One region of the Geobacillus sp. E263 genome, then DNA from elsewhere that is predicted to be linked to it. Evidence: riboswitches for the same ligand, from Rfam matches in the RefSeq annotation. Region 1 holds a riboswitch; the other holds the start of a gene.

Region 1 (7,802 bases):
TCATGATGAGGAACGCACTATATAAATCTCGTTGAATTTTACAGCCATTCATATCGTTCCATCGTTCGGATAACCTCTTTTTTACATATTCACCCGTGATATGATTATATTGGCTGGCTTTCGCAGAGAATGTATCTATTTTTTTGAGCGTTTTTCCGTCATACCGTAATTTTCTGTCTAATATGGCTAAAAACATGCTTGGAGCTTTATTCGCTATACTTTTACCAAATCGTTTCTTTCTATTATACCTTCCTGTTTTCTCATTCATCGTTGTTTCTTTCGCTCTTGCTTGCAATGCTTTATAATTCATTGTTTCCACTTTAATATCATTGCCTAACGATAATATCCAATTTGCCAGCTTATTATGATCTTGCTTGCGTTTTTCCGCTAACTTCCTTTGCAGTTCCGCTAATTGATTTTTTGTTTTGATATAATTTTTGCTCCACACCCACTTTTCTTTGTTTCCTCGCTGGATGGTTCCATCTTCGTTGTACTTATTTGGATTATTTGCTCTCCGCTGCCGGTCTAGTTTTCGCTGCAGCCGCCTTTTTTCCGGATGGATGTCATCCACACTTGGAGCGAGTTCCAACAATTTTACTTCGTTCGGAGCGCAAATGGCGATCGTTTGCGTGCCAATGTCAATGCCGACCACTCCTTCACCACGGGGATGCTTGGCTTTGCCGGTTTGCCGATTGATTTTTTGCGGCGGAACCCCTTCCAAAATGAGTTGGGCATAATACTTTACTTTCCCCCGAATCCGTTTACGTACAATGCGGCAATACTTGATTCGGTCTTGCAAGGCGAGATGGGCATACACATCATTTGGTTGGATGATGACAGGGATCATCAGCCCATTCCAATGGATGGCATGGCTTTTGAAGCGAATCCCTGCGGAATTCGATTTTCCCTCTAACGAACCCATTTCGCCGAACCGTTTAAAATACACCCGTTTGGCAGCGCCAAACAAGAACCTTTCTACCGCTTTCCACGCTCTGGTGGCGATTTTTTGCGCCGTATGCGCGTCCATGTGTTTGCGGAAGTGGCGCTGCATTGGCTGAACGAAAGCATGCATCGCATATTCGGAGAGTCCGTACTCGGTTCGCAGGTCGGAAAGTTGGCGATTTTTTTCTTTGGAGGGCTTCTGTTGAGCAAGGTCTTGATAGCGGGAATCATGTTGGAGTTTTTTGTACCGCTTCAAACATTCCTCTAAACAGGCGTTATACAAACAGCGGCCGATTTCAAACCGCTTTTCGAGGATATGTTTTTGCCATGATTCTGTCTGGAGCCGCAACGTCAATACATAGCTTGGTGTTTTCGCTCCCGCCAATGCAACCCACCTCCTTTACACATGTTTTTGATTTTCAATGTATTTCCTAACGGTTTCTTCTGAAACACATCCAACTGTACAGCAAAAATAGCCGCGAGTCCAAAGGGAAGGCAGTCGACTTTTCAAGGGCGGATATTTTTCACGAAAAATACGACTGCTTCGACCTTTCAATTTCTGGATTAACGCATGAATATGAATTCTTGGATCATAAGGAAATAAACCAATGAACATGGTCAGGCATGATTTCTAACGATTGGATTTCAACATCCTTTTCTTTCACCACTTGATAAAAAATTTTTCTTAAATCTTTTTCCATCTCACCGACTAACACTTTTCGTCTGTATTTTGGGTAGAAAATCACATGATATGGATGAAGATAAACCATTCCTTCTTTATGTAATATTGATCATAGAGATTTAATAAATCACCCCTATCTAATATCATGATAACCAAACATTAGATAGGTTACAATTATAATAATAAAGAATATTCTAATAATTTTACTGTAGATGAGCATTTTTCATTACAATAATTTCCATGGTTAGAGAGACAAACAGGGTACCCCTTACGCGATACGGAGCTGTTTTTTGATCACATCAATGGGAATATCTTGCTTTGCAGCGTCATAAATGAACTCGACGACGCTGTGGTCTTTCCGCGACCGAAGAAGCTCCAGCCCGGTGGAGAGGTTTTGGCGGGATTCGGCGATGCTGTACACGCAGGAGAGCAGCACCACCGCCCAATACCGTTTCACCGCCCGAATGTGGCGAACGCGGTATCCATCCAGCTTCAGTTGATCTTTCGCCTGCCGGAAAAAGCACTCGATCGTCCAACGCTGAGCATAGTAACGCAAGATGTCTTCGTCCCCGAGTTCCCGGTCGGTGCTCAAGATGCAATGAAGATGTTCCGGCGCCATCGGCTGATCCGCCTTCCAAGCCAGCAGCACCACCGCGTCATCGAGGCCATGGATGGCCCCCTCATAGCGATACACGCGATAACGCTCCTGCCCCACCGTGACGAGGCGGGTGTCTTTGGACTCGATATAGCGGGCAAACTGCTTGGCTTGGATGGCGATGCCTTTCGGGTAGAGAATCCGGTTCGTCTTGAGCATCGCGATGACATGGAATCCCTGTTTCAGACAGGCTTCGATGAGCTTCTTAGACGGATACCACGAATCCATGAGCACATACACCGGCTGAGCCCGCTTCACCTTGAGCGAGGAAAGCATCTCGATCGCCAGGTCGATCTTGCTTTTTCCCGCTTTCTTGTCATACAGGCGGAACGCAAATGGGAACGCCTGCGTGAAGGTGTGCACCATCAGCCAAACGAGCGAATGCCCCCAGACCGATTGATGATCTTTATGCGAGTAGTGCCAGTCGCACCCTTGAATGGCGTGCACAGCCCGTGACGAAGGCTTTGTTTTTTGGCAAATCGTATCATCAATCGAAACAAAAAGGGGTTGATTCTTCCGTTTGGCCAGTCGTTCGACCTGGGAAAGGATCCACTCTTGAAGCTTCCCAAGCAGCCTTTCCTCGTTCCAAGGGCTTTTCGTGAAAAAGTGACTGAGCGTCGTTCGATGATTCGGATGAAAGCTCCAGTAATGAATATCAGTCAATGTTCCCGAGAATCCCTTGGTGGTCAAGGCATCGACAATATGAATGAGATGCTTGATGACCGGTTTGGAAAGCTGCAGCGTCAACCCCAGCGTGAAGAAAAACTTGTGGATTCCTTGGTGATGTGCTAATCTATTCATGAGACATGAACCTCCTTGTGGATAGTTGGTGGTACATCTATTCTAACCAAGGAATCGGGTTCATGTCTCCTTTTTTGTTTAGTTGTCAATTTATGTCAGTGAATTTGCTCATCTACAGAATTTTATTATTCAGCCACTTCATCCCGATGACTAAAGTCACGGGCTTTCGTAGCAGTTATTCTTGTAACAATTTCAAAGACTTGTCTCTTATTTCTAAGTGTGAGTAAAATGTTTGTGGGAGAAATTCTTAGAATTCCCCGATGAGGGGGTTGGGAACGTAGGTTCGCAATCCCCCTCATCGGGGCCACCAAGCGAAGCGCGGTAGGATCCCAAGCAGGAAACATGAAAAAAGGACTCTCTCCCTGGTAAGATGATCATTGCCACACCATCAAACAGGAGGAGAGAGTCCCATGAATATTCAACAACATCTTACCACAAATTCGTTGACATGGAAAGAGATCGAACTTGATTTGTTTCGAGCCCTGCAAAACGCCTTCGCTGAGCTGTTTACGGCTCTGTTGGAGGACATCGACCGACAATTGGCGGAAACCCGGGACAAGCGCCGGTACCACTTGAAAGACAAACGACGCACCACGATTCAAACCCTGTTTGGCGAAGTCACCTTTGAGCGAAACTACTATTTAGACCGGGAACAAAACCGTTACACGTTTTTGCTTGATTCCTTTTTAGCGTTTGATGGATCGCAGTCAATCAGCCCTTGTCTAGAAGAAACGGCGGTGGGATTGGCGGTGGAGTGCTCTTCCTATCGCAAAGCGGCTCGTACGCTTGCTCAGATGGTCGGGTATCCGGTGATGAGCCATGAGGCGATCCGCCAGTTGGTGCTCGAGGCCGAAGTTCCGCTGCACTGCCCGGTTGACCAGCGATATGGACGGGTGCTGTTTGTGGAGGCCGATGGACTGTTTGTCTCTCGCCAAGGGAAGGGAAAACGGGCCAAGGAAGACAAAATCCTGACCGTTCACGAAGGGTGGAAGCGCAACGGCTCACGGATCGAATTTGTCAATCAGCGCCATTACGTCCATGAGGGCAAGAGGGAGGTGTGGGAAGGCTTCGAGGAATTTTTGATGAACGAATATGCCTATGATCCGTGTCGGGATCTTCTTGTCATCAACGGGGACGGCGCTCCATGGATTACCGCGTGCCGGGAGTATTTCAAGGGACGGGTCTGCTTCCAATTGGATCGATTCCACGTGGCGCGTGAGTTGCGCCAATGCCTCTCGGGCCATCCACGGTGGCAGGCGATTCGGCAAAAGCTGGCGAAGCAGGATGAAGAGGGGTTGCTTGTGGAACGGAACAGCGCCCTCGGCACGCTGGGGGACGAAGCGAAAGAACAACAGCTGGCTGCCTTGATCCACCGGATCGAATCGATGCCGGGATGCATCCGTGATTACCGGGAATGGCTGAAGGAGCAAGGAGTGGACACAACGGGCATGTATCCGATGGGGAGGGCTGAAAGCGTGATGAGCCAGTTGGCGTATCGGGTGAAATACCGCCGCAGTTGGACAGACAAGGGACTCAGGGCGTTTTTCAAGGCAATGATTGCCCGGATGGATGGGATTCGTCTTTTCGGACGTCGTTTAGGAGAAGAATCGTCGCAGCCGGCGGAGGAAACGGCGTCGACGGCATCCACCAAACAGACGATCGTGAACAAGGCGAAACAACGCGTCCGCCGTCTTCTTCCGGAGGTAACGCGGAATAACGTGCCATATTTACAGCAATCGTCCGGGACACCGATCTATCATGCCCTGTCTGAACTCAAGGGATGGTAAAAAAAGGTATACATATCGGTCTGTCATGGCAAGGGATGAGAGTCCGAAAGCGCTTACGGATGAAATTCAAAAAAATGGTTCGCTGACCTATGACTTACATCTGTTTTCAGCGAATCAAAAAAGTTCCCACAAAGTCTTGACTGACTCTATTTCTAATTTTCTATTGCTATAATTACAACAATAGATTAGAATAAAGGTATATTAATATAATTGAATATGCCGCTCATTCAACCATTGAAGTAGAGGTCGCAGCTTTTATGAGTACGGTAAACGAGACGCAGAGCACGTCAACGACTTTACCGGAAAGGAAAAGCTGCCGAAGTCTGGGCATTTCTCTGGGTGCTCAGGCTGGGGTTGTCACCGAATAGGGGCAACACTGTCATACCCGCATGAATTTGCGGGTATGGAGCGCTATCTTCATGGGAGAGTTGATGTATGCAGTTATCTCAACACTGCCGTCGAATCTCCTTCGACGGCTTTTTTTATTATATGGATGTCACAGAACATCCTATTAATAAAAATTAATAATTTTCAGATTTTTATCATAATATTTGTAAATAATAAGGGAGTGGTTCATTAATGAAAACAGCAACAAAAACAATGGTTGCTCCTTCTTCAGCTTCCCTTTCTGAGAGCGGATTGCGGCGAAAACTAAAAACACGCCATTTAACGATGATTTCCCTCGGAGGAACAATCGGTACAGGTTTATTTTTGGCAAGCGGCGGAGCAGTGCATACGGCAGGACCCGGTGGAGCACTTGCGGCATATATAGCCATTGGCATTATGGTGTACTTTTTAATGACAAGCCTTGCGGAAATGGCGGCATACATGCCTGTTTCTGGATCTTTTAGCACATATGCAACGAAATTCGTTGATCCTGCATTAGGGTTTGCATTAGGATGGAATTATTGGTACAACTGGGCGATTACGATCGCCGCGGAACTATCTGCGGTCACGATGATTATGAAATTTTGGTTTCCACATAGCCCATCGATTTTATGGAGCGCGCTTTGCTTAAGCATTATGTTTCTTTTAAATTACTTATCGGTGAAAGGGTTCGGAGAAGCGGAATATTGGTTTTCCCTCATTAAAGTGGCAACTGTCATCGTGTTTTTAATTGTCAGCTTCCTGATGATTTTCGGAATCATGGGCGGTGAAGCGATTGGCTTTAAAAACTTTACCATTGGAGATGCCCCGTTTCACGGCGGCTTTATGGCCATGTTAGGAATCTTTATGGCGGCGGGATTTTCCTTTCAGGGAACGGAATTGTTAGGGGTCGCTGCTGGAGAAACAGAAGATCCGGAACACAGCATTCCCCGCGCCATTCGCCGGGTGTTTTGGCGCATTTTGTTATTCTATGTATTAGCTATTTTGGCAATCGGCTTGTTAATTCCTTATACAGACGAAAGACTTGCCAACGGCGATGTTACAGTTAGCCCGTTTACACTCGTATTCGATAAAGCTGGAATTGCCTTTGCCGCTTCGGTAATGAACGCCGTCATTTTAACTGCTGTCTTATCGGCAGGCAACTCCGGCATGTACGCGTCTACCCGCATGCTTTGGGATTTAGCCCGTGAAGGGAAAGCGCCAAAATTTTTAGCGAAACTGGATAAACGCGGAGTTCCAGTGAATGCGCTTATTGTCACTTCATTAATAGGAACGCTTGCCTTTTTAGCTTCTTTCTTTGGCGACGGTGTTGTTTATACATGGTTATTGAACGCTTCCGGAATGTCAGGGTTTATTGCATGGATCGGTATCGCGATCAGCCATTATCGATTCCGTAAAGCGTACATTGCTCAAGGAAAAAGTCTAGATGATTTACCGTATAAAGCGAAATGGTTCCCGTTCGGTCCTATTTTTGCATTTATTGTTTGCGCGATTGTTATTTTAGGACAAAACTATCCGGCTTTTATTGGCGGAACGATCGACTGGTATGGGGTTCTTGTTTCGTATATTGGCCTGCCGCTCTTTATTATCGTCTGGCTCGGGTATAAGTTTGTGAAAAAAACAAAAATCGTTCCGTTGCATGAATGCGATTTGGAACAAAAATAAGGACTTGGTATGTATTACCAAGTCCTTATTTTTGTACTTTTTGCTCTTCATCATCGATAATTCCTTTTGTCGCATTTTTAAATTCACGCAACGTTTTTCCAGCCGCTTGTCCTAATTCCGGCAATTTTTTTGGGCCAAAAATTAATAGCGCGAAAAAAACGATAAGGGCAATTTCTCCAAACCCGATGTTCATACGATTCACTCCATATGCTTATTCAATTCTTTTATTATTATACCATACCTAAACCGCAAGCGCCATTCGAATACGATTATTGTTCTTGCAGAAGACGAACGGGTACTTCCATTTCTTCCTCTGGGCGATTTTTTTTATAAATACGCGCCATTTCCCGTTCTTCATCCACGTGTTGAATCATTACCTGCTGCCCTTCGTATGTGACTGGCACGATTTTTCCCGATTTTGCGATTTGCTTTGCACGTATGACTTCCATTACCAATTTTCCTTCCCTTCTTCGTCCGCTTTGGCGCTATCTTCCGCTAATGAATGTAGACTTTTCCAAAACAATTCGTCATTACATACAAGGTGCACAATTTGTTCAAGTTCTCCTTCGTCCCCTTTCGCGTTGATTATTTCTAATAACTGGGTCATATCGGTCGTTTCGCGTTCTACCATCAAATTATCACACCTTTCCAAAAATTGATATACTATTGACCCCTCAAAAGAGAAGAAGTATCATTCGAATTGGTATAGATAAGAAGGGAGGAAGATACAATGAGCGAACGCGATTATTACTTTGACAATGCAAAATGCGCACTGATGCTTCTCGTCGTGTTCGGTCATTTTCTCCGCCCGTATATCGATAGTGTACTATGGGTGCATAGCTTATATATTTGGATTTTCTTTTTCCACATGCCGGCGTTTATT
Region 2 (7,802 bases), 670 kb from region 1:
GGGGCAACCTTATCTTTACACGTCCGATTTACTCTGGAAAAGCGTTTGAAAAGAAAATCGTTACAGACGGCATCATTTTTGTCACTGTTCGTCCGAACAACATTCAACCGTTAGAACGTGATGAATCGCGTTCCGGAGAAGTATCGAACGTTTCTGTCGACATTAAAGATTTGCGTACAATTGTAAAAGAAGTCGTTCGTAAAACAGCGGAAGGAGTCGACCTATCTGAGGCGAAAGTCATTGTTGCCGGCGGACGCGGTGTGAAAAGCGCGGAAGGCTTTAAGCCGCTGCAAGAGCTTGCCGAAGTATTAGGCGGTGCTGTCGGTGCATCACGCGGTGCGTGCGATGCGGGATATTGCGATTATTCGCTTCAAATCGGCCAAACTGGGAAAGTCGTTACGCCAGACCTTTATATCGCCTGCGGGATTTCCGGAGCGATTCAACATTTAGCTGGTATGTCGAACTCGAAAGTCATCGTAGCGATTAACAAAGACCCAGAGGCAAACATTTTCAAAGTCGCTGATTACGGTATTGTCGGAGATTTGTTTGAAGTTGTTCCGTTGTTAACGGAAGAATTTAAAAAATTAAAAGTGCATTCATAAATTTTTTACGAAACGGGCAAAGCGAATTGCTTTGCTCGTTTTCTGCTGTCTGCTCGAAGGCATAATTCCTGCCAGAAAGCGAATATTAGAAACGAAGCAAAATATTCGCACTAAACTCCATTACGTGATATACTTTGCTTACAGTATCATAGCGAATAGGAGGAATTTAAAATGGCGATTGTAAATGCGACAGATCAAACATTTGCGGCAGAAACGAAAGAAGGCCTAACATTAGTCGATTTCTGGGCGCCATGGTGTGGACCTTGCCGCATGGTTGCGCCGGTTCTTGAAGAAGTAGATCAAGTAATGGGCGACAAAGTAAAAATCGTAAAAGTAAACGTCGACGAAAACCCAGAAACAGCGTCTAAGTTCGGCGTGATGAGCATTCCAACATTGCTTGTTTTCAAAAATGGCGAGCTTGTTGACAAAACGATCGGCTATCAGCCGAAAGAAGCGCTTGTTCAACTATTGGAAAAACACGTATAATTCATTTTTCTTCAAAGAGATTCAGGCAATATATTGTCTGAATCTCTTTTTTATTTCCAATACTTTATTTTATCCGGTTGCCCGCATTTAGAAGAAGCATACCGGGCAGCTGAACTTACCGTTAAATCATAGTAGTTTCGCTCAAAGGTGACTTCGCCAAACAGGGTTTGAATCGTGGTGCGTCGTTTGTCTTTCAAGTGGTATCGGCGCTTGTTCCGGGTTTCCGTCAATTGTCGGTCGATGTCCTCCAACAGAGCCGTAAACAGCTCGGCGAAGGCGTTTTGCAAGGCTCGAAACAAATCAAGTTCGATCTCTTTCCATGACAACGAATTTGTGATAAGATGTTGTTGAATATTCATGGGACTCTCTCCTCCTGTTTGATAGTGTGGTCAATGAATATCTTACCAGGGAGAGAGTCCTTTTTCATGTTTTGGACTTCGGATCCTACCGCGGCTTCGCTTGGTGGCCCCGATGAGAGAGATTGCGAACCTACGTTCCCAACCCCCTCATCGGGGAATTCTAAGAATTTCTCCCACAAACATTTTACTCACACCACGTTCCCGCGCTGGCTTCTTATTTCTGGATTCGTTTATTTTCTTTGGGGGTTATTTGCACAAAATATCGAAAAACCGCGCCATATTCTCCCGCTTGTTCATCTTGTTTTGTTGTACGGATGGATTTGCTTTCTCCGCAATCATATGTCTATGTACCGATGGAGCATAGCGCTGGCAGTGTTAGCCGCACAACTCGCAACGGGAACATGGCATATGCGCGAACAAGCATTACAGTTGCCAGCAACCTATCAATTAGCGTATGATTTACAAAATAGTAAAGAGAAATTTGTTCTGTATACAAGGGAAGAAACACGCGTGCTGCAATACCTCGATGTGGACTTTCCGCATAAAGACGTGCTGCATTTTTCATTTTTTTTACAAGACAAGAAGAACTATCGACATGTTAAAATTTATATGACAGATCATGTGGTCAAAGGCTTTCAAGCGCAAGGGATTTCCCTTTCCCGCCATGTGCGGAAAGTGAAAACATATCGTTCCAGCACACTCGCAGATCCAGTGTACGGAAACATTACGCTGTATGAATGGATGAATTAATTTGATGGAGTGATTATGATGCATGATCACTTAAAAGAAAAATTAGCTGTGCTCCCGGAGCAGCCGGGATGTTATTTGATGAAAGATAAAAACGGTACGGTCATATACGTCGGCAAAGCAAAAGTGCTGAAAAACCGCGTGCGTTCGTATTTCACCGGAACGCATGACGGAAAAACGCTGCGGCTTGTCAACGAAATTGCCGATTTCGAATATATTGTCACTTCTTCGAACATCGAAGCGCTCATTTTGGAAATGAACTTAATTAAAAAGTACGATCCAAAATATAACGTGATGCTTAAGGATGACAAAAGCTATCCGTTTATAAAAATTACCGCGGAGAAGCATCCTCGCCTAATCATTACGCGAAAAGTGAAAAAAGACGGCGGAAAATATTTCGGGCCGTATCCGCATGTACAGGCGGCAAACGAAACGAAGAAACTGTTAGACCGCATTTATCCGTTGCGCAAATGCTCGACCATGCCGAACCGTGTTTGTTTATATTATCATATGGGACAATGTCTTGCACCGTGCGTGCATCCGGTGTCCGAACAACAAAATAAAGAAATCGTTGAACAAATCGTCCGCTTTTTAAACGGCGGGTATAAAGAAGTAAAAGAAGAGCTTGCAGAAAAGATGATGAAAGCAGCCGAAGCGCTCGAATTCGAACGGGCAAAAGAATACCGTGATCAAATTGCCCATATTGAAGCAACGATGGAAAAGCAGAAGATGACCATGAACGATTTCGTTGATCGCGATGTGTTCGGTTATGCCTATGACAAAGGATGGATGTGCGTACAAGTATTTTTCATTCGTCAAGGAAAGTTGATCGAGCGAGATGTATCGATGTTTCCGATGTATCAAGACCCAGATGAGGAATTGCTGACGTTTTTAGGACAGTTTTATACCAAAGCGAACCACTTTAAGCCGAAAGAGGTCATTTTGCCTGCTGACATTGACGGCGAACTTGCCGAGCAGCTGCTGGAAGTAAAGGTTGTTCAGCCGAAAAAAGGAAAGAAAAAAGAACTGGTTGATTTAGCAAGCAAAAATGCGGCAATTGCTTTGAAAGAAAAATTTTACTTAATTGTGCGGGATGAAGAACGAACGATCAAAGCTGTGGAAAACTTAGGAAAAATATTAGGAATTCCGACCCCGCATCGCATTGAGGCGTTTGACAATTCCAATATTCATGGCGCGGATCCTGTTTCAGCCATGGTAGTTTTTATCGATGGAAAACCGGAGAAAAAAGAGTACCGCAAATATAAAGTCAAAACCGTAGAGGGACCGGATGACTATGAATCGATGCGCGAGGTGGTAAGAAGACGTTATACTCGCGTGCTCAAAGAAGGCCTCCCACTTCCCGATTTGATTATTATTGACGGAGGAAAAGGGCATTTAGCTGCGGTAAGGGATGTGCTTGAAAACGAATTAGGACTTGATATTCCGCTCGCTGGGCTTGCCAAAGACGACAAGCATCGCACATCCGAGTTAATCATGGGGGATCCGCCGCAAGTTGTTCCATTAGAAAGAAACAGCCAAGAGTTTTATTTATTGCAGCGCATCCAAGACGAAGTGCATCGGTTTGCGGTTGCCTTTCACCGGCAAACGCGTGGAAAAACGATGTTTCATTCTGTGTTAGATGACATCCCCGGCGTTGGGGAAAAGCGAAAAAAAGCGTTATTAAAGCATTTCGGATCCATTAAAAACATGAAAGAAGCAACGGTAGAAGAATTGCAAAAAGCAAACATTCCGCGCTCTGTTGCTGAAAAAATTTATAAGAAATTGCGAGAATAATATTGTCAACAATACGAAAGTTTGATATGATTGCAATAAATTTCATATTTATACACTTCCAAACGCCAAAGTGAAGATAGAGGTGCGAACTTCAAGAGTACACATTCGGAGGAAAATGAGTTCCGATGATGAGTGTGGAAAGGGGAGCGTCGCCGAAGTGGAAAAAGTCTCATTGCTTTTTCCGCTGGTCCTGCGTTTAAGAAATGTAGGACTGTCAAGATGTGATTCATCTTGGAGAGCTATCTCACTGTGCGGGGCGAATTCGCTTTTTTCGCTTTCGTGATGCACAGCAATGAGATTTCTCTCATTGCTGTTTTTATTTGCAAACAAATAAACGATATTCATGGTAAAGGGTGAGACGAATTGGGAATCATTGTACAAAAGTTTGGCGGAACGTCTGTTGGTTCCATCGAAAGAATTCAACATGTGGCGAATCGGGTCATTGAGGAAGCCCAAAAAGGAAATGAAGTTGTCGTTGTTGTTTCGGCAATGGGAAAAACGACTGATGAGCTTGTCAACTTAGCGAATCAAATTTCCAATCATCCTAGCAAACGGGAAATGGATATGCTTCTTTCGACAGGGGAACAAGTGAGCATCGCGCTTTTGGCAATGGCGCTTCACGAAAAAGGATATAAAGCTGTTTCATTGACAGGATGGCAAGCGGGAATTATGACGGAAGAAATGCACGGCAATGCCCGAATTATGAACATGGATACGACGAGAATCCACCGCCACCTTGATGAAGGGGCAATTGTGATCGTTGCGGGGTTTCAAGGAGTAACGGAAACAGGGGAAATCACCACGCTCGGCCGCGGCGGTTCCGATACAACAGCGGTGGCGCTAGCGGCAGCATTAAAAGCGGATAAATGCGATATTTATACAGACGTAACCGGCGTGTTTACAACAGACCCGCGTTATGTGAAAACAGCAAGAAAAATAAAAGAGATCTCCTATGATGAAATGCTTGAGTTGGCCAATTTAGGGGCAGGAGTATTGCATCCGCGCGCCGTGGAATTTGCGAAAAACTACGAAGTGCCGCTGGAAGTGCGTTCGAGCATGGAAAACGAAAGAGGAACGATGGTAAAGGAGGAAGTTTCGATGGAGCAGCATTTAATCGTACGAGGAATCGCGTTTGAAGATCAAGTAACGAGAGTAACGGTGGATGGAATCGAAAATAGTTTATATACATTGCCGACCATTTTTACGGCTCTTGCGAACCGTGGCATCAATGTAGATATTATTATTCAAAGCGCGACGAATTCCGAAACAACGTCTGTTTCTTTTTCGATTCGCACGGAAGATCTGCAAGAAACGATCCAAGTATTACAATCGTTAAAAGGAGCAAATGTGCAATATGAAACTGGTTTAGCAAAAGTATCGATTGTCGGCTCCGGTATGATTTCTAATCCGGGAGTAGCTGCGCAAATGTTTGAAGCGCTAGCGAATCAAGGCATTGAAATAAAAATGGTCAGCACGTCAGAAATTAAAATTTCCACGGTCATTGACGAAAAATATATGGTTTCGGCCGTCGAGGCGCTTCACGAAGCATTCGGGCTTGCCGAAGAAACCGTAGCGCTGCGCTCATAAAAATGACAAAAGCCTGCATTCGCAGGCTCTTAGCTATTTATTTCATCTTTGCGATCCCATTTAATGGTGATTAACACTTTATTAGCACGTTTCTTTTGTTGTTCGAACGCTTCGGCAACGCGGCGTTTTTGATGCTCAATTTGTTGGGCTAGAAATCCTGCTTCCAACTGAAATGTACAATTTTCGTGAAGAGCAAATCGCGCGGCGATGATCGGACCTGTCAACTCAACGTGAAGCTCGTCCTTTCCTTCTTCCAAAACGGAAAGGGTTCCCCATCCAGCTTTTTCAAAAAACGTGATGATATCGGATATCGTTTCTAGCGGATAATGGCGCGCCAAGCTTTTACCAGCCCAGTATAAAATGCTTGCTGTTTCTTTTCCGAGCAATTCAGGAAGAAGAATTTGCCGAATCAGTTCAGAGCCAAATGCGGAAATATGAATGTTTTCTAATGCTTTATATTGTTCTTCTAGCGATGGTAGTTTCACATGCTTCCCCTCTTTCTATCTACTCTAACATTATAGCGAAATGGAGGGGAGCATGCATTATCTTTCTTATGATTGGATGTTGTTTAAATATTCAAATGTTTGAACATTTTATGACTTTGTTTTCTTGACGCTTGTACAATGTGAGAGTACAATGAATGTGACACAATGATTATGGTAATGGAAGCAATTACATTCTATGAATCATTACCTTTTCATTTTTGTGGATGGGGAGCGCATTATTTTCATTGTTATTATTCAAAGGGGGTTTACATATGGCAGGAAATCGCGAATTTTATTACCGTCGGCTCCATTCGCTGTTAGGAGTCATTCCAGTAGGGATCTTTTTAGTACAACATTTAGTCGTAAACCATTTTGCGACAAGAGGGCCGGAAGCGTTTAACCGTGCTGCTTCCTTTATGGAGAATTTGCCATTCCGCTATTTTTTAGAAATATTCGTCATTTTTCTTCCGCTATTGTTCCATGCCATTTATGGGCTTTACATCGCTTTTACAGCGAAATTTAATGTGGGAAGTTACGGATATTTCCGCAACTGGATGTTTATGTTACAGCGGATCACTGGAATTATCACATTAATTTTTGTGACATGGCATGTGTGGGAAACTCGTGTTCAAGCTGCTTTTGGTGCGGAAGTAAACTATGAAATGATGGCTAATATCGTCGATAATCCGGCTATGCTTGCATTTTATATTGTCGGAATTTTATCAACAGTATTCCATTTTGCGAATGGTTTATGGTCTTTCTGTGTAAGCTGGGGTATAACAGTATCTCCTCGTTCACAGCAAGTTTTCACCTATGTGACAATGCTTATTTTTGTCGCGCTTTCCATCGTCGGCATTCGTGCTATTTTGGCATTCGCTTAATCTACAACTAGCAATCTTTTAGGGAGTGAGTAGCAATGAAAAAAGGAAAAATCATAGTAGTTGGTGGCGGTCTAGCTGGTCTAATGGCAACGATTAAAATCGCGGAAGCAGGCGTACCTGTAGAATTGTTCTCGCTCGTACCTGTTAAGCGGTCTCACTCTGTCTGTGCACAAGGTGGGATTAACGGTGCGGTAAATACGAAAGGGGAAGGCGACTCTCCTTGGGAACATTTCGATGATACCGTATATGGCGGTGACTTTTTAGCGAACCAGCCTCCGGTAAAAGCGATGTGTGAGGCAGCGCCAAGCATCATTTATATGCTTGACCGCATGGGAGTCATGTTCAACCGTACTCCTGAAGGGTTGCTTGATTTCCGCCGCTTCGGTGGAACGCAGCATCACCGTACTGCATACGCAGGGGCAACGACAGGCCAGCAGATATTATATGCGCTTGATGAACAAGTGCGCCGCCATGAAGTGGCTGGACTTGTCACAAAATATGAAGGATGGGAGTTTTTAGGCGTTGTTTTAGATGATGAACAAATTTGCCGAGGAATCGTTGCGCAAGATTTAAAAACAATGGAAATTAAAGCGTTTCCTGCGGACGCGGTCATTATGGCGACAGGCGGACCAGGAGTCATTTTTGGAAAATCGACGAACTCGATCATCAACACAGGTTCAGCAGCGTCTATCGTCTATCAACAAGGCGCGTACTATGCAAACGGGGAATTTATCCAAATTCACCCGACGGCGATTCCGGGAGACGATAAACTGCGTCTCATGAGTGAGTCAGCCCGAGGGGAAGGCGGAAGAGTCTGGACATATAAAGACGGAAAACCTTGGTATTTCCTTGAAGAAAAAT

The links. A riboswitch is a leader RNA that binds a small molecule or an ion and turns the genes downstream of it on or off. The one in region 1 is predicted to bind lysine.
Region 2: it holds a riboswitch for lysine, as region 1 does, so the genes downstream of both, FNL97_RS04185 (aspartate kinase) here and FNL97_RS07725 (amino acid permease) in region 1, are expected to answer to the same signal.

Annotation. Positions count from the first base shown of each region.
Region 1 is NZ_CP041632.1:1,481,883-1,489,684, reverse strand. Features, by position in the region: gene FNL97_RS07750 (RNA-guided endonuclease TnpB family protein) at 1-1,327, opposite strand, end outside; gene tnpA (IS200/IS605 family transposase) at 1,343-1,558, opposite strand; gene tnpA (IS200/IS605 family transposase) at 1,533-1,712, opposite strand; gene FNL97_RS07740 (IS701 family transposase) at 1,893-3,080, opposite strand; gene FNL97_RS07730 (ISLre2-like element ISGsp4 family transposase) at 3,491-4,867, shown strand; lysine riboswitch at 5,100-5,289, shown strand; gene FNL97_RS07725 (amino acid permease) at 5,447-6,919, shown strand; gene tatAY (sec-independent protein translocase protein TatAY) at 6,945-7,112, opposite strand; gene FNL97_RS07715 (H-type small acid-soluble spore protein) at 7,189-7,368, opposite strand; gene FNL97_RS07710 (hypothetical protein) at 7,368-7,550, opposite strand; gene FNL97_RS07705 (acyltransferase family protein) at 7,650-7,802, shown strand, end outside.
Region 2 is NZ_CP041632.1:816,181-823,982, forward strand. Features, by position in the region: gene FNL97_RS04160 (electron transfer flavoprotein subunit alpha/FixB family protein) at 1-602, shown strand, start outside; gene trxA (thioredoxin) at 774-1,088, shown strand; partial or broken gene FNL97_RS04170 (UPF0236 family transposase-like protein) at 1,217-1,447, opposite strand; partial or broken gene FNL97_RS04175 (nucleoporin-interacting protein) at 1,646-2,197, shown strand; gene uvrC (excinuclease ABC subunit UvrC) at 2,216-3,988, shown strand; lysine riboswitch at 4,058-4,238, shown strand; gene FNL97_RS04185 (aspartate kinase) at 4,352-5,575, shown strand; gene FNL97_RS04190 (YslB family protein) at 5,605-6,060, opposite strand; gene FNL97_RS04195 (succinate dehydrogenase cytochrome b558 subunit) at 6,333-6,941, shown strand; gene sdhA (succinate dehydrogenase flavoprotein subunit) at 6,977-7,802, shown strand, end outside.